DNA from 3 places in the Epibacterium sp. ABZ3_068 genome. Region 1 is predicted to be linked to each of the others. Evidence: riboswitches for the same ligand, from Rfam matches in the RefSeq annotation. Region 1 holds a riboswitch; each other region holds the start of a gene.

Region 1 (5,604 bases):
TGCTTTTCCTCCTACATTCATATTTCGGAGTGTCTGAATGACACAGCAAAAAACGTCCATGCTGGACGCAAAAAATCTATGGCAACACCTCAGCTCGGCAGGGCCCAGTCAGTTGTCCCTGCAAGACATCAGCTTGATCGCGCTTGTTTTGCGATTTGGCATTGGATCAGTATTCATTGTCGGCGGCTGGTGGAAACTATCCCGTGCTCTTGATCCAGACCGCGCCGAGGCCTTGACCAGCCGCTATTTAGCACCCAATGGCTACATCAACGAATTCTTCCAAAGTTACCTGTTCGCGGATGGTTCTCTGACGCCTTGGGCCTTTATGACAGCCCTATCAGGATTCGAGTTGTTCGCCGGGGTTGCCCTGTTTCTGGGTATTTTTATCCGTCCGCTCGCAATAATATTCGCACTCTTGATGTGGTCCTTTGTAGCTGCCCTTCCCGTCGTCACGACGCCAAACCAAGTGCTGACCGATGCAACTTACCTTACGCCAGCGCTCATCGTGCAAATCCGAGACATCGGTCTGTCTGGTTTCTGCTTTGCCCTAGCCATGGTTGGATCAGGAAAGTTTAGCTTAGACCACTCGCTTTTTGGTCGCGGATCGGTGACCGTGTCCGACCGCTGGGCCTCCTTAGGGTTATTAATGCGCCTTTCCGTCGGCATTGTCTTTCTTGCAGGCGGGTTTTTCTTTGGTCTCGACCATGTGAAGTCTTGGATTGGTTTCCCGCTGATTTCCATCGCAATTGGCGCTGTACTGCTATCTGGTCACGCGGTACGATTTGCTGCAATTGCCGCGTTTGTAGTTCTAGCAATCTACTGCTTTGGTAAACTGGATCTGGCCAAGTCAGTCTGGGACAACCTCAATGCGATCAAAAGAGAGTTTGCATTTCTAGCCGCATGCGCCCTCTTGATCCGGTTCTCAGGTGGAGATGCGTTCCAGATCGGTTCGTTTTTCAAAAATCCCAAGACTGCCCTATTCGGTGAAGAAAGCCATATTTCCTAAACCGTAACCCAACCATGCCAACGGCTTTTTTTTAGGGCCGTTGGCTAATGTGGAGTGAGGACACCTTAAAATCCGGTACGGTCACTCATGCAAAGCGCAGTATTGGTCAACATGACCTATAGCCGGTTACATCCAGCATGCGATATAACCGGTTATAAGTTGATATATCATAGATCGAATGTATCCCCGATATTCGCCCCCATCATCAGGTAACTGCATCGGAATGTCTCTCATCTGCACAGTTAGCCGCGAATAACACCCCGGTTGTTGATGAGGTAAGGTCCAATCGTAGCAAGATCGTGCGACTATCGATGTTCGCTACAGCGGACATTTAACATGCTATTCATCAAGGGCGACCATGCGGACAAAGCAGCTGTTCAGTCAGCCAGCTTGTTAGGTATGGGTTCGGCCTTCATCCAATGGACCTCTGACTGGACGTGTCCTTCCCTCACATACTTACCCACGTTTTCTGGCATCGCCCTTTCCTTGAATGCTTCTGCCGTGCGAGCTACGAACCCCTCCTGCCTCGTCAGATCGAGCGACTTTGCAAGGTCGTCAAAAAGGCCATTCCGGTACGGGCCGCGATAGAGCGTCGTAACCACTTGCACGCGCAATTCTTCAAACCGAGCCAAAGTCGAATCCGACGGTTGAACCTCTTCATCCACGATCCAAGCGAAGCCCAAAAGTATGAGAGCAGCTTATCATATACGACAGAGTGGCGCGCGTAGAGGTTCTCACCAACAATGCGCTCGCCCTCTGTAAGATAGGGGGAAATCCCTGCGGTAAACGCTTTGAGCCAATCTCGGGAAGGGTGGTCGCGACTGTCCGGGCTGCGTGCATGAGACCCGCCGCCATCATCCCTCCGCGCAAGAATGCGCAGCTTTGGAAGCCGAAGACAGCGGGCGCCATCGCACGAAACGAAGCCGAGAGAGCGTGCCAATATCTCGGTCGCGCCTTATGGTGAAAACTGACCGGCTATTACCGCCGCAGCCGCGCAGAAATGAAACCTCTCGTGGCTTTTCGTGCCGAAATGCACTGCCGGTCGATGGATGAACTGCGTCAAACTCCTCGGCCAAGGCCTCATGGCTCGAGACTTCGACCGACAAGTTGCCGAACTTCTCGTTCGGATCGCGGTGCTCAACCGTTACACAGCTATTGGCATACCCGTCACAGAGCCCGTAGGATAAGTCTGTCCGGGGAAAGGCGAAGTTCGGTCAAGCACCGATTTGTGCAACACAGCCCTTGTCGCGCCGATCTATCTTCAGTGCGGAATGTGTCGTCAGAGCAGCTACTCGTCAACGTCAATTTCGATTGTCGCCCCTGTTCTCGTCGAGCTGCGATCAGACCAACCAGACGCGGGCAATCTGGACCTGTGCAAGCGCAGCATTATCGTGAAGCCACAAAACCTCAAATCGAGCGGCGCAACGCTGTAACCGCACGGGACATTCACGGCTCGAACAAAATGCACGAGGTGAACAGGGTCGCCGCTCAGTCGGGGCTAAGATTGTAACTTAGCATTACAAAACACTTTTGGCCGTTTTGCTTATTCTTGATCTTGACCGTGTTCGCAATTTGATCTCAATTGGCGCCGATGGTTCCCGGTTGGCACAAGCCTTTGCCGGGATGAAAAGGGAACACGGTGAGGTGTAGCCAAAAGGCGCCAACTCCGTGACTGCCCCCGCAACTGTAAGCGGTGAGCGACCTCTGAAACACCACTGGGCCCAAACGTTTGTGGCCTGGGAAGGTTTGAGGAAGCAAGGACCCGCAAGTCAGGAGACCTGCCATCTCGGGCACCTTTGGTGCTTCAACGCAAATCAAACCGGGCGGGGTGTCCGGGAAGGAGAACCGAGATGACAAAGGCCAGATTACCTTTACTGAGCTTCGGATTCCTTTGGTCCCCTGCATCGTCGCGGAGGATCGGATGGACGTCACCCAACACCGGCTAGGCAAAGCCTCTGATGCGGACGCGATCTTGTTAGTGGTGTCAGCGTATTCGTTGAGCAAAGGGGCTTTGAAGCGGCTCGAAGCGGCCGCACTCAATGCCACGTCACGCCCTGCGCGCCTTATCCGTCTGGAAGAAGGCGGCCCAAGCCTGATGGACGCTCTGGATGCTATGCGGGCCGAAGGTCACCGTCGCATCCGGGTGCAGCCTTTTGGTATCCCATTTCCAGAAGGCCTTTTGGCGTGGTTGCCGGGCGTTATGGCGGAGTGGCGAACGCGCGGGCAAAACGCGGATACGTGGTTGGAGCTGGGGCCGGACCCTGCACGCCACACCGATGCTCTGGAGGCCTTCACGGCAGCCTCTCTGGCGCATCCTGATCCGTCCAAACCCATTGAGGGGGTGACCCCGCGCTTGGGCAAACCCGGGTGGAATGATCCTCCCGATTTTGACTTTCACCTTCTGGTCTGCACTGGGCCGCGCTGTGCGATCCATGGGGCGGCGTCTTTCACCCATATGCTGAAAGACGAGCTGAAGGCGGCGGGTGTTTTCGACCGCTGCCTGACAACGCGAACCGGTTGCATCTACCCCTGCAATCGCGGCCCTGTGCTGGCGCTTTACCCGCATGGCCACTGGTACCGGCTGCCCGACGTTACGGCCACGCGCCGTTTCGTGCGCGAGGTGCTGGTATATGGCGGCACTGCGGACGACCTCAGATTTCATACGGCCAAGGCGGCATGCGCGACACTGGCCTAAATTTAGGAGACAAATCCATGACACTCAAATCCCTCTTGCTCGGCGGCGCGGTTGCGCTGGCGGGGGTTCCCGCCCTGGCTGAGGACATCATTAAGATGGCGACAAGCTTTCAGATCCGGTCCATGGACCCGGTCAGCCAAGGGTTCTGGATGCAAGAGTTCGGTCAAGGTGAACTGCTTATGAAGTTTCAGCCTGATGGGACGATCACGCCCTGGCTGGCTGAAAGCGTTGAACGTACCGATGATACGACCTGGGTGATCACGATCCGAGACGGCATCACTTTTCAGAACGGCAAGGTCATGGACGTCCCCGCTGTATTGGCAGCAATCGAATACCACCGCGCGCGCAATTCGGGTACACAGGCCGTCTTACCTGCTGAAGCGACATTCACGCAGACGGGCCCTTTGGAAATCACCGTGAATACCGGCGTGCCGGTTCCCGAGATGCCCAGCATCTTGGCCCATGAGAGCCGTCTTATGATCATCGATGTGGCGCCGGTTTTGGCCGCAGGTGAGGACTATGAGGCGCTTGAGGGGGCGGGAATCCACACAGGACCGTACAAGGTTGTGGACCTGAACGACCAGCGTATGATTGCAGAGCGCTACGATGACTATTGGCAAGGCACCCCAGCTATGGCCGGCCTTGAGCTGCGGTTTGTATCGGATGTGAACGCACGCATTCTGGCAGTGCAAAACGGCGAAGTGGACATCGCCCTTTATCCGCCCATTGCCGCCGCCCCGGTGTTTGCGGTGACGCCCAACGTGAACCTTGCTCTTGGGGCCCCCTCAACGGGCGGGTTCCTCTCCGCCATGGATGTGACCAACGGTGCCTTCGAAGAGATTGCGGTGCGCAAAGCCGTTATGCTGGCTGTGAACTACGAGGAGCTTGCAAACGATGTATTTCATGGCGCAAAGATTCCGGCCACATCGCTGTACAACCCCCGCTTCCCTTGGGCGGTTGAAAACTATCGCTATGACGTGGATGAGGCAAATGCGCTCCTCGACGCGGCGGGCTGGCTCCGCGATGGAGACACGCGCAGGCGTGACGGGGAGACATTGTCGGTCACGTTGATGATCTATCCGCAGCAGCCCGACCTGGTCCCACTGTCGACGGCGATGCAGGCGTATTTGGCCGCCATCGGAATCCAATCCGAGATCGTCTCGGTCGATAGCGTCACGGAAGCGACCATGAACGATCTGGTTGACTGGGACCTGGCAATGGTTGCAACGGGCACTGCCACTGTCGGCTCGGTCAGCGGTTTCCTGAACCGCTACGTTGCTTGCGAGGGCGACCGGAACTACGGCGGCTATTGCAACGATCGTATCCAAAAGCTCATTGAGACGCTGGATGTGACTGTTGACGAGGAAACGCGCTACGAATTGCTGCGCGAGATTCAAACGATCCTTGTTGACGAGGATCCCTATGTGTTCAATGCAACGATCCTGGTTGAACGCGCGCTCACAAGCGATGCTTGGTCCAATTACGTCCCCGCCGTGGCGTGGAACCATATCAAGTACGATACCGCTCCGAAACAGTGACTTGGTTACGAACCATAATAGAGCGCGGCGGCCTTGCGGTCGCTGTCCTCCTGCGGACCGCCCAGGCCCTCCTGACGGCTTTGGCCGCCAGTGTGATCGTCTGGGCGATCCTTCCGCTTGCGCCCGGCGATGTGGCCGAACGGGTGCTTTTGGGGCGGGGCATGCAAGACATTACCTCTGAGGAAATCGAAGCCACGCGCGAAGCGCTGGGATTGAACGAACCGCTGGTTGTTCAGTTCATAACCTGGCTGAGTGGCGTGTTTCAGGGTGATCTGGGGCAAAGCTTTACAAGCCAGGCGCCGGTCACGCAGGAGCTCATGGAGCGGTTGCCAGCGACTCTGATGTTGCTGGGGCTTGCTTTGGTG
Region 2 (5,604 bases), 1.2 Mb from region 1:
CCGGGGCCATGACGGTGCGGGCGGCAATATCGGCCCAGATCAGGAACAAGGCGCCAAACAGGGCCGACAGTGGAAGGACCCGGCGATAGTCGCCGCCGACCACAAGGCGCACCACATGCGGGATCATCAGGCCGACAAAGCCGATGATCCCGGAAAAGGCGACCAATGTGCCGGTCATCAGCGCCCCCAGGACAAAGATCTGCAGCCGAAAGCGGCGTACAGGAATACCCAAGGTGGCGGCGGTTTCATCGCCAATTGTCATCGCATTCAGATCATCGCTGTGCAGCCAGATCCAGAGACCGCAGGGCAAAAGCACCGCCACCGGATAAATCAGATGTGTCCACTGTGCGAGGCCGAGCCCGCCCAGCATCCAGAATACAACCGTGTGGGCCGCGCGTGGATCGCCCATGAAAATCAGCAGATTACCGCCGGCCATCACAATAAAGGACACGGCAACGCCCACCAGCACCAAACGGTCCGCGCCGGAGGCTTCGGTAAACCTGACAACAGCCAGCACCATCACTGTGGCACCCAATGCCCCGGCAAAAGCCATAAGCGGGACCGTAAGGAGGCCCAGAAACAACCCGGTATGCAACAGCGCAAGGATCGCGCCAAAGGCCGCCCCGGAGGAAATGCCCAAAAGATGCGGATCAGCAAGCGGGTTTCGGGTGACCGCCTGAAGCGCGGCCCCAACCATTGCCAAACCTGCCCCCACCAAGGCCGCCAGCAACGCGCGGGGAAACCGAATGTCCCAGACAATGGCCGCGCGCCCTTTGGACCAGGTTGGTTCAATCAGACCCGGCGTCAGGTGCTCCATCACTACGCCCCAGACGGTGGCGAGAGGTATGGAGACCGCCCCGACCGCAACCGCAAAGCTGACCGACGCCAGAAGTGCCGCACCCCCAATGAGGCCCCAGAAGATGCGGGGAAACCGCAGGCGCGGTTTTTTGGGGGGTAACAGGGTGGCATCGGTCATGAATTCGGGTCTCACTCCGGCAGATCTGCTCACTCTGCCCAAAAGGCAGAGGCGAGCTTTTTGATTGCCTTGATGTTGCGCGGTCCAGGCGTCGCCTCGACATATTCCAGCGTAACAAACCGGTCGTTCTTCACGGCGTCCATATCCGCAAAGGCCGGGTTGTTCATCATGAACGCGCGTTTTTCTTCGGCAGTTACATTGCCATAATTCACAATCACCACAACCTCGGGATTGCGCTCCACCACTTCTTCCCAGGTGACCGTGGCCCAGCTTTTCTCGAAATCATCCATGATGTTGGTGCCGCCGGCGGCTTCGATCAACGCAGTTGGCATGGCGTAACGGCCAGCGGTAAAGGGGCTTTCCTCGCCGCTGTCATAGACAAAAACACGCAGCGGCTCATCACCGGCGTTCAGCGAGGCCGTAAAGGTTTCAAGCTCGGCTTTGTAGCCATCCACCAGGGTCGCCGCCTTGTCCTCGACGTCAAAAATGCGGCCAAGGTTCAGGATGTCGTTATACATGTCATCCATGGAAACCTTGGGTTTGTCACCGATGTGGATGCAGCTTTCGGTCAACTCATATACTTTGATGTCAAATGGATCCAAAGTTTCTGGCGTGACTTCGCCGCCGACTTTCATACCATAATTCCAGCCCGCGAAATAGAAATCCGCATCCGCGCCCAACAGCACCTCTTTGGTGGGGTATTTGGCGCTCAGCTCGGGTAGCTCTTCGATGCCTGCGCGCATATCTTTGTCCAGGGTCTTCCAGCCCGAAATACCAGTGTAGCCCACCATTCTGTCCGCCAGCCCCAGAACCAGCATCATTTCGGTCAGGTTTACGTCGTTGGAGACGGCAGCTTTGGGCGGCGCGTCAAAGCTGACCTGACGGTTGCAGCTATCGACAGTGGTTTCAGCCAGTGCGGCACCGGTCGAGGCAACAAGGGCAAGCAGGGAGATCGTCAATTTCATGGGGTTGGTCCAGTTTTGGATTTGGAAAGGTGGAAGGTGAGATGCGACCGGGCGCTGATTGACAGCCACTCGGCGCGGGCATGTACATCAAAGGCAGTGGACACACGCTCCGAGGACAGCACCTCGGCAGGCGGGCCAAAGGCGATGCTTTGCCCTTGATGCAGCAGAAGAATGTCGTCGCAGACCTCCGCTGCCATATTCAGATCGTGCAAGGAGGTGACAATTGTCATATCCAGTTCGCGGATCAGTTGGAGCACGTCCAGCTGATGGCGGATGTCCAGATGGTTGGTCGGCTCATCCAGAACCAGAACCTGCGGTTCCTGGGCCAGCGCGCGTGCGACCATACAGCGTTGACGTTCTCCGCCGGACAGGGTGCCAAAGGCTCGCGATGCCAGGTGATCCAGATCCAAACGGCACAGGGCGTTTTCCACAGCGGTTGCGCAGCCTTTGCCCGGTACGGCAAATCCCTGGCGATGCGGGATACGTCCCAGCGCCACAACATCGCGCACCGACAGCGCAAAATCTGTAGGTTGCTCCTGTAAAACGGCGGCAATCTTGCGGGCGCAGGATCGCGGGGGCAGGGACCAGATGTCGTCTCCGCCGATTGTGATGCGGCCACGTGTTGGTTTGACCCAACGATAAAGCAGCCTCAGCAAGGTCGTCTTGCCCGCGCCATTTGCGCCGACAACACCCATCACCCGCCTTGGAGCAAGGTGAAACGAGGTCGGATGCAGGATCAAAGGCTGCGCCCGCCCGCTTCCCCAGGAGACATTTTCAATAGTCAGCTCAGCTGCGCTCATGCGGCGGGCTCCGGCTGCTCGGTGGCGGAAAACAACGTGGCCGGCACGCGCGCCAGGGTGGATTTCCGCAGTTTTCCAGGGCGATCAACAGAGGAGCACCAGCCGTCCCCCAAGGTTACATATTGCTGCGCAAAGACAAGGATATCCTGCACGTCCGCGTCCGCGTTCAGATCGCCAAAGAGGTATGTTGCCTTGCCCACGCCATGAAACCCGACGGTGCAGGGATGGTCACATCCTGCCATACAGGCGACGCCTGCGACACCAATGTGGCCTGCAAGGCGTGGATCCTCTGCGATGGCCGTGTGCAAAGCGTCGATCAGCTCAAAGCCCGGCTGGCGTCGGGTTTCCTTGTCTTTGCAACTGATGCAGACCGCAATTCTGCATTGTGTGTTCTCAGCCATTCTGCCCTCCGCAGAACCGGGGGGACGACGAAAACAGGGGATGCGGCAGTGACATGGCCACATCGCACAACTCTTTCGTCCGGACGCCCCGTCCGGGTTTAAAAATATCTGGATGGCAGGTCTCCTGACTCGCGGGTCACTGCGCTCTGTCCCTTCCCGGTCGAAAGCCGACCAGTGGTCCTGACAGAGAGCTCACCGCTCACAGTTGCGGGGGCAGTCACGGATTTGGTGCCTTTTGGCTACGCCGCACCGTGTTCCCTTTTCATCCCGGATTGCCTTGGGCGTCGCGGGAACCATCGTCCCCGTCTCTGCCAATCCCTATTGTCTCTGTCAAGTTTCCCTGCAAACCCCTGAGCTGGAAACAGGCAGCCGGAATGGCCAAAAGGCCCATGAAGCGCTGAGCAGGAGCCGCAACAAAGTCCGGCCAGACCGCAAGGCTGCAGGTCTTCACTGTTAGCGCGGAAGCAGAAAGATTGTCGGCGGCGCTGTTATCGGGTCATGTAAACCCAGCTTTTGAAAGGACGCACCATGACCGACAAAGATGATGCAACAGGATTGGACATCCACAACATTCCGATCCTGTTGCGCCGCAAGATCGAAGCGATGGTCCTGAAACATGTTTTTGACGTGATCAGCGAACGGTCCGGGCGTGACGAAGCCGAAGCGGTTATCGGTGAGGCCTGTTCAAAATCGGCCATCGAGCAGGGGCAGATGATGGCCGACGCCCTGGGACATGTGCCGGACCTCAAGGACTTTGCCGACATTTTGCCCAATTGGACGCGACAGGGCGCTCTTGAGATCGAGCCCTTGACCATGACCAGGGACCAGATGGACTTCAACGTCGTGCGCTGTCGTTATGCGGAAATGTACCAAGAGATGGGGGTAGGTGACATCGGCCACCTCTTATCCTGCAATCGAGATGGCGACTTTTGCATCGGCTATAATCCGGACATTGAAATGACCCGCACACAGACCAAAATGCAGGGCGCCAGCCATTGTGACTTTCGCTACCGTCTCAAGCCGAAGCCATGAGGCACAAGCGATACAGGAAACGAAAGGGTGAAGAAACGACTTCCAAATGCGCCCACCTGTTGGTGCAACGGCAGGAACAGGCAAGAGATAACGACGCGCTATTGACTGAGGTCTGCCCAGATCTGTTCGACCCAGGACTTGATCTGCAGCGCTTCCTCCCAACGGTTTGAAAGCTCAATGCCATCAGGCCCAGTCATCGCGTAATCCGGCGGGCCCAATTCACACAGGAACACACAAGACCCCTCGGGATTGCGGGTTTTCCACCCGTTCAGACCTTCGCGCCAGAAGGCCCTGAACATATCAACCCATTGTTGGTTCTGGGGGAAATCAAGTTGCAATTGCACTTGGCTGCGGCTTGCAACACGCCCTTGAAAACTGTCGGAACGGGCCAGAATACGGCTCATATGTTCTGCGTCGCGTTCACGGATCGGACAGGCCATTTCACGCCCCACCACATAATGAGAGAGATCGGCACACATCCGCATTTCCGGGATCGCATCCAGCAGGCACAATGTGCTGAACAAATCGTTGGTGATACAGTCGCGATGGGTTTCAAACAGGATTGGCATGCCTTCCTGTTCTGACATTTCAATCCAGGCCCGAATAACGGGGATCATGCCGTCCACACTCAGCGGCATGACCTGACCAATGACCACGACAAAGGGCGCGCCAAAGTCCTTGGCCATTTTCAACGTCGGACGCAGCCCTTCGACAGTCTTGGGGAAATCCACCAAAAAGGGAGTCAGACCAGCGCGGGCCATCATCGGTTGGATGCGTTTGACATCCTCAACCGGGGTTGCGCCAAAATCCAGCGCCATGCCTTTGTAACCGGCACCGGCAACCATCTCCACAACCTGCTCATAGGGCAATTTTATGCCGGTCTGGTCATGAGGCTGCATCGCCCAGAGCGACGTATAAACATCCAGCGTTTGGTTCATTCCGCTTCCACCCGCATGCTGCGACCATTGACCGGCACCACCCAGACCTCATTCATCGGATATTGGCTTTCATCTTTCTGGCTGAGTTTTTTGATCACTTCGATCTGAAACTCAAACCACCCCATCCGCCAGACTTCACCGCCGATTTTCGCTTCGATTTTTTCGTTCAGCTCGCGCAGTTTCCAAAACGGCACCGAGGGGAATGTATGATGCGCAGTGTGATAAGGCATCTGCCAGCAGAGCCAGCGCATCAGCGCATTTGTCCGGGTGCTGCGGGTATTTTCCAGAATGTTGTCTTCGTGGCTCAACCCCAGGTGTTCAATGGTGTTTTGCAGCTGATGAACCGGCTTTGTCAGAACCATCGGGATGATCCAGAACGTCGCCCAGGCCCAGTTTCCAAAAGCGACCGACACAGCAATGACCAGCACATAAAGTGCAAGGTGAATTCGGCTTTCACGGATGATCATCGCTTCTTCATCTGCGCGGATATAG
Region 3 (5,604 bases), 100 kb from region 1:
CACCTGCAACATCTGCTCTTTTGAGGAGCCTGCCTCCTCCAGAAGGGCCTCGATCCGGCGGATACATTCGCGGGTTTGATCGGCGACGCTGTCGTCTGCATTGCCAACCTGTCCGCACAGGTAGGCGGTGCCATTATGTTTAACGATCTTGCTCATCCGCTGGCCGGTGTGAAGGCGTTCGATCATGGTCGTCTCTCTGGTTCATTAAATGTTAACTTGCTGCAAGCGGCTATTCTTCAAACGGATCCCATTCGTCTTCAACCTCGGGGAGAGCCTCGGCCTGAACTTCGGCTTCCAGCTCTTCCGAGGTGCGAATGCGCTTGATCTTTGCTTTTGGAAAGGCGTCCAGAACAGCCTGCACCAGCGGATGTCCGGTGGCTTTGGCGCGCAGGGCGTTTTCCGCAGCGTCGCGCAGCTCAGCAATGGTTTCTGCGTCACAGCCATCCACAATGGAGACGACCCAGCGATTGCCGGTCCAGTTCTGCAACGCCGTTCCAAGACGTGCGGCCAGGTCGCGCGGGGCAGACGCCGAGGGGGTGAACTCAATCCTCCCCGGCTGATAGGACGAAAGCCGGACACCGCCTTCGACTTCGACCAGAAGTTTCACATCGCGATGTTTGCGGATCAGCTCGACCACATGTTCAAACGTAGGATACCGGGCCAGGGCCAGATTGGTTGCGGGCGCCAGGGCGGCCATCGCGCCAGAGCCTGCTTGCGACAGGGTTGGGCCGCCATTTGGGCTCCCCCCCGGTGCACCTTGCGGCGCGGCTGAGGCGTAAGCCGAAGCCGCGCCCCCCCCGCTTGCCGCAGGCGCGCCCATGCTTTGCATGGGCATCCCGCCACCTGGGCCGCCAGAGGGTGGGGGGGGCGGAGTGTCTTGCAGTTTCCGCAACAACTCTTCCGGGCTGGGCAGATCGGCCACATGGGTCAGGCGGATTACCGCCATCTCTGCCGCCATCATCGCATTGGGTGCCGAGGAGACTTCTTCCAACGCTTTCAACAACATCTGCCACATACGCGTCAGCACCCGCATCGGCAGGGCTTCGGCCATAGCCTGACCCCGCGCGCGCTCGTCCGGGCTGATGGTCGGGTCTTCTGCGGCATCCGGTGTGATTTTAACCACAGAAACCCAATGAGTGATCTCGGCCAGATCGCGCAGCACCGCCAGTGGATCCGCGCCTTCGGCGTATTGTGAGGACAGTTCTGTCAGGGCTGCCGCCGCATCGCCGCGCAGGATCATATCGATCAGGTCCAGAACCCGGCCCCGGTCTGCAAGCCCCAGCATGGCACGGACCTGATCCGCGGTGGTCTCACCCGCGCCGTGTGAAATGGCCTGATCCAACAGCGAGGTTGCATCCCGGGCTGAGCCTTCGGCAGCGCGGGTGATCAGTGCCAGCGCATCTTCCGCAATCTCGGCCCCCTCAGAAGTTGCGATTTTGCGCAAAAGGGCAATCATCACCTCGGGTTCAATCCGACGCAGATCGAACCGCTGGCACCGTGACAGCACCGTGACCGGCACCTTGCGGATTTCAGTGGTGGCAAAGATGAATTTAACGTGGGCCGGCGGCTCTTCCAGCGTTTTCAACAGCGCGTTAAAGGCTGAGGTCGACAGCATGTGCACTTCGTCGATGATATAGATCTTGTAGCGCGCAGAGGCCGCGCGATAGGCGACGCTGTCGATGATTTCGCGGATGTCATTGACACCCGTGCGTGAGGCCGCGTCCATCTCCATCACATCGACATGCCGGCCTTCCATGATCGCCTTGCAATGTTCACAGACGCCGCAGGGTTCTGTTGTGGGCCCCCCGGTGCCGTCGGGGCCGATACAATTCATCCCCTTGGCGATGATCCGCGCGGTAGTGGTCTTGCCGGTACCACGGATGCCGGTCATCACAAAGGCCTGCGCGATCCGGCCCGTTTCAAAGGCGTTTCTGAGGGTGCGCACCATTGCGTCCTGGCCCACCAGATCGGCAAAGGTCTCGGGCCGGTATTTGCGCGCAAGTACCTGATATTTGGGCTGGGTGCCCGCCTCTGCCGCAGGGGTGTCAGTCATAATGCTCCGCCGGATTCGCGTCGTTTGATCATTTGTCACAAACTAGGCAAGCGGGCTGTATTCGTCCACTGCTCATCTGGCGGTGGGATGGCATATTGGCAAACGACCCGGGATCCAGCCGTTTTTATAAGAAAGTTCTAGGTTTATGACATATTCCAGAGTTAGAGTTTAGGGGTGGGAATGGCGGAACTCTAGCCCAGCTGGGGAGGCGCTGATGCGGATGGAACGCACGTCAACACCGGCCAAAGGTTCAGGACCAATTGAACCGGGTCAAAACACGCTGACAATACATGCCCTTTCGGTGGCGAATGGGAACTTGGCCTTGTGCCGATTGCCCGGAGCAACTGGCGATTACTGGGCGGATTTGCAGCACATAAACGATTGGAAACCGGGGCTGGTCCTGTCAATGACCACTACGCCCGAGCATGAAGCCGTGGGCGCGCTGACGCTTGGCTCTGACATTCAAAGCATGGCCAGCCGGTGGTTTCACTTGCCGGTGCCCGATTTCAGCACGCCGCCGCCGGATGTTTTGTTCAAATGGCCCAAGGCCAGCCATGCAGCGCGCAGGGCATTGGTTGGAGGCGGTCGGGTTCTGGTTCATTGCAAGGGCGGATGCGGCCGGTCGGGGATGGCGGTTTTGCGTTTGATGATCGAAGCCGGCGAACAGCCGCATTCAGCGCTGAAACGGCTGCGCGCGATCCGCCCCTGTGCTGTAGAAACGGACGAACAGATGGCCTGGGCCATCGGCGCGCGCAGGGTTTAGGACGCAAATCTCAGCCGGGGCGAGTGGCAGATATCCGCTCCTGCAGCACGTTCTGGGTCTTTGCTTTATGTGGAATGGCCTGCGCAAGCGCCCGTGGCCGCGCCGGGAGAGGGGCAAGTGCAACTGCGTTGGCGCCGTCTTTGCACAGCATGACATCTGCAAACAGGTCCAGATCAGATTGATCCGCGGTGTCCTCTACGTCGCAAAACACCCGAATGCGATAGTGCGATGCCACAAACCGGGCCATGCAGCCCTCGGGGCAGGCGTTCAGCTCGGCCTGCCCGGTCATCTGAAAGTTATCTTCGGTTACACCCTTTGCTGTCGTCATGCTGGCGCTGAGCGCCTTGATCATTCGCATGACAGCCGGGCAGGGGCGGCCCAGTTTCATACAATGTGTCGCCGCACAATCATGCGTTTCATTGGTCCAGATCATCGCGCCCTCCGCGCATTTGGGTCGGGTAATTGGGAACGTAGACCGGGCGTTTTTGCTGTGGTTCAGCCATGCGCAGATCCCGTCCCGGAGCACCCCGCCCGGTTTCGAGTTTCAGTACGGATGGCAGGTCTCCTGACTTGCGGGTCAATGCGTCCCCGAACCTTCCCGGCCAGTGTGATCTCTCACCAAAGGGCCAGTGGTTCATTTCGGGGCAGCTCGCCGCTTACAGTTGCGGGGGCAGTCTCGGACTGGGAGAAACCTTTGCAACGCGCAAAGGGGCTCCGCACCGTGTTCCCTTTTCATCCTGTTCCACAGCAGTGGGCACAAGAACCATCTGCACCATGGCTAGCGGGGGCGGAGGCGAGTCGTCAAACGAAATCTTGTGGTGCGCAATTGCGCTCCGACCACATGCTGATGGGTTTGTGTGCGGAGATAAGGTGAGAGGCTGGACATCGACCCAAGCGGGGCTCGTTGTGGCTGCTTCCTTCCGGACCTGACCAGGTTGGCGAGGCGCTCGCCCGCGCCAACCTCTCGAATCCGGATATAGAGCGCGGATCAAAGAATGACAAGGGGATGACAAAAAACAGGAACAGTTCCGTGCAAAAGAGGGGCTTGCCGCGCGCAGTCAGGTTAGAGCTGCAGGCGCAGTTCCAGAAACCCTTCGGAATTAACGGGTAAGAGTGACACACGGCTGGCAGGCAGCTCGTCCAAATGCTGGGTGGCTGCGGGGCCAGTCAGGGCAATCGCCTGAGTGGCCTGGCCGATCGGGGAGAAATGCCATGGAGAGGGAGCGTTTTCCAAGGGATCCCGGCGCAGATGACCGGCAATATAGTCGCGGATGACGTCCCGCAGATGTACCGGCGGCAATGAGACCTGCGGCGCATATCGGACCATATTGAAATGCCCGCCGCCACTGGCGCGGTAGCTGTTTACAGCCACCAAGAAGCGCTGATCGGGGCGAACGGGGGCTCCGTTCCAGCGCAGGTTGTGAATGCGTCTGGCGGTTGGGTCGACCAAAATTCCGGTTGCGTTGAAGCGTATGGGCTGGGTCAGGTCGATGTCGTACTCCACGCCAAAGATCACATCATAGTTGTGACCAGCGCGTTGATCATTGACCAAAGGGTGGTTCTGGCTGCCTGGGGTGATACGATTAAATATGCCCGAGGACATTTCAAGCCAGTCGGCAAGCTCGGTGCCGGAAATCTCCACTGCGCGCAGCTGATTTGGGAAGACCTGCAAATCGTTTACATGGCGCATGGTCACCGGGCCCGTCGGCACATCGGTGTAATAGCTGGGGCCGGCGCGGGCGCCGAATTTTCCCGGTGCAACCGCCGACAACATGGGTAGGTCCGATGCCGGCGTGCCCTGGATATAGACTCGCAAGGCGGCCGCTTGCGCGCAGGCGGTCAGCTCCAGCGACCGGTCATGTGAGAAAAAGGTGAAAAACGAGTGCAATGGTTGAGAGAGTGTACCAACCGGTTGGTCGAGCCGTTTGCAGGCTTTTTCATGGTCATCCATCAGCGCGTCTCTGAGCGCAGTCTCTTCTTCGACCAGTTCACCGTTACTGAGAGCAACCGCGCGCAGTGAAGCCTGAGCCTCTGTCAGACGCCAACGGTCATCAACCCAGCTCAGTGACAGGTCGATAAGGCCCAAATGGCTGCCAAATGCGCCGGGCATCACCACCGCGCTGTCTTTGGGTTGGGTTTTGTCCGGCAGCGCCAAATGGGTATGGCCCGCAACGATTGCATCGATCTCGGGTAGGGCGCTGAGCGGGTGAAGGGCGTTTTCCATGTTCAAAACAGCGTCATGTTCACCCAGACCCGTATGCGCGAGGGCAACCACCAGATCGCATCCCTGCGCGCGCAGCGACCGGGCGACATCCCTGGCCGCGTTGACCATGTCCTGAACAACAACCCGACCTTCCAGGTAATGGGCGTCCCAGACTACGGTTTGCGGAGGCAAGACCGAAAGCACGCCGATACGGACAGGCGGCTTGTCGGGCATTGCCGGGATCTGTCGTTCCAGAATGGCGCTGTCTTGGAAGGGGAGTTCCAGACCTCTCTGAATTGCGCTCATGTTTGAACAAATTGCAGGGCAGGGCGCATCTTTCAAGAGCCGGCCCAAAGTGGTCAGACCGTAATTGAAATCATGGTTCCCGAGCCCCATCACATCGTAATCGAGAATGCTAAAGGCAGTGATCAGAGGGTGTTTCTGTTTCTCACCCTGCAGGATGTTTTCACCGATCGGAGCGCCCTGAAACCCATCTCCATTGTCCACCAATACCGTGGCGGCGCCCTGTTGGGCCGCTTCGGTACGGGCGTGTTTGATCAAGGTTGCGACACGTGTGAGACCTAA

The links. Region 1 has a riboswitch for cobalamin ahead of ACXAEW_RS08785 ((2Fe-2S) ferredoxin domain-containing protein). Riboswitches for the same ligand answer to the same signal wherever they lie in the genome.
Region 2: linked by a shared signal. The riboswitch ahead of ACXAEW_RS02850 (DUF1636 family protein) and the one ahead of ACXAEW_RS08785 ((2Fe-2S) ferredoxin domain-containing protein) in region 1 are both predicted to bind cobalamin.
Region 3: linked by a shared signal. The riboswitch ahead of ACXAEW_RS09300 (hypothetical protein) and the one ahead of ACXAEW_RS08785 ((2Fe-2S) ferredoxin domain-containing protein) in region 1 are both predicted to bind cobalamin.

Annotation. Positions count from the first base shown of each region.
Region 1 covers NZ_JBSWUV010000001.1:1,829,395-1,834,998, reverse strand. The annotation lists gene ACXAEW_RS08795 (DoxX family protein) at 38-1,006, shown strand; partial or broken gene ACXAEW_RS08790 (hypothetical protein) at 1,857-2,193, shown strand; cobalamin riboswitch at 2,582-2,806, shown strand; gene ACXAEW_RS08785 ((2Fe-2S) ferredoxin domain-containing protein) at 2,928-3,701, shown strand; gene ACXAEW_RS08780 (ABC transporter substrate-binding protein) at 3,719-5,239, shown strand; gene ACXAEW_RS08775 (ABC transporter permease) at 5,236-5,604, shown strand, end outside.
Region 2 covers NZ_JBSWUV010000001.1:606,393-611,996, reverse strand. The annotation lists gene ACXAEW_RS02865 (FecCD family ABC transporter permease) at 1-976, opposite strand, end outside; gene ACXAEW_RS02860 (ABC transporter substrate-binding protein) at 1,006-1,941, opposite strand; gene ACXAEW_RS02855 (ABC transporter ATP-binding protein) at 1,938-2,741, opposite strand; gene ACXAEW_RS02850 (DUF1636 family protein) at 2,738-3,142, opposite strand; cobalamin riboswitch at 3,240-3,455, opposite strand; gene ACXAEW_RS02845 (L-2-amino-thiazoline-4-carboxylic acid hydrolase) at 3,671-4,174, shown strand; gene ACXAEW_RS02840 (sugar phosphate isomerase/epimerase family protein) at 4,273-5,112, opposite strand; gene ACXAEW_RS02835 (fatty acid desaturase) at 5,109-5,604, opposite strand, start outside.
Region 3 covers NZ_JBSWUV010000001.1:1,931,806-1,937,409, forward strand. The annotation lists gene ACXAEW_RS09285 (RidA family protein) at 1-186, opposite strand, end outside; gene ACXAEW_RS09290 (DNA polymerase III subunit gamma/tau) at 230-2,053, opposite strand; gene ACXAEW_RS09295 (protein-tyrosine phosphatase family protein) at 2,274-2,816, shown strand; gene ACXAEW_RS09300 (hypothetical protein) at 2,827-3,249, opposite strand; gene ACXAEW_RS09305 (hypothetical protein) at 3,233-3,397, opposite strand; cobalamin riboswitch at 3,355-3,599, opposite strand; RNA gene ffs (signal recognition particle sRNA small type) at 3,685-3,783, opposite strand; gene ACXAEW_RS09315 (5'-nucleotidase C-terminal domain-containing protein) at 3,880-5,604, opposite strand, start outside.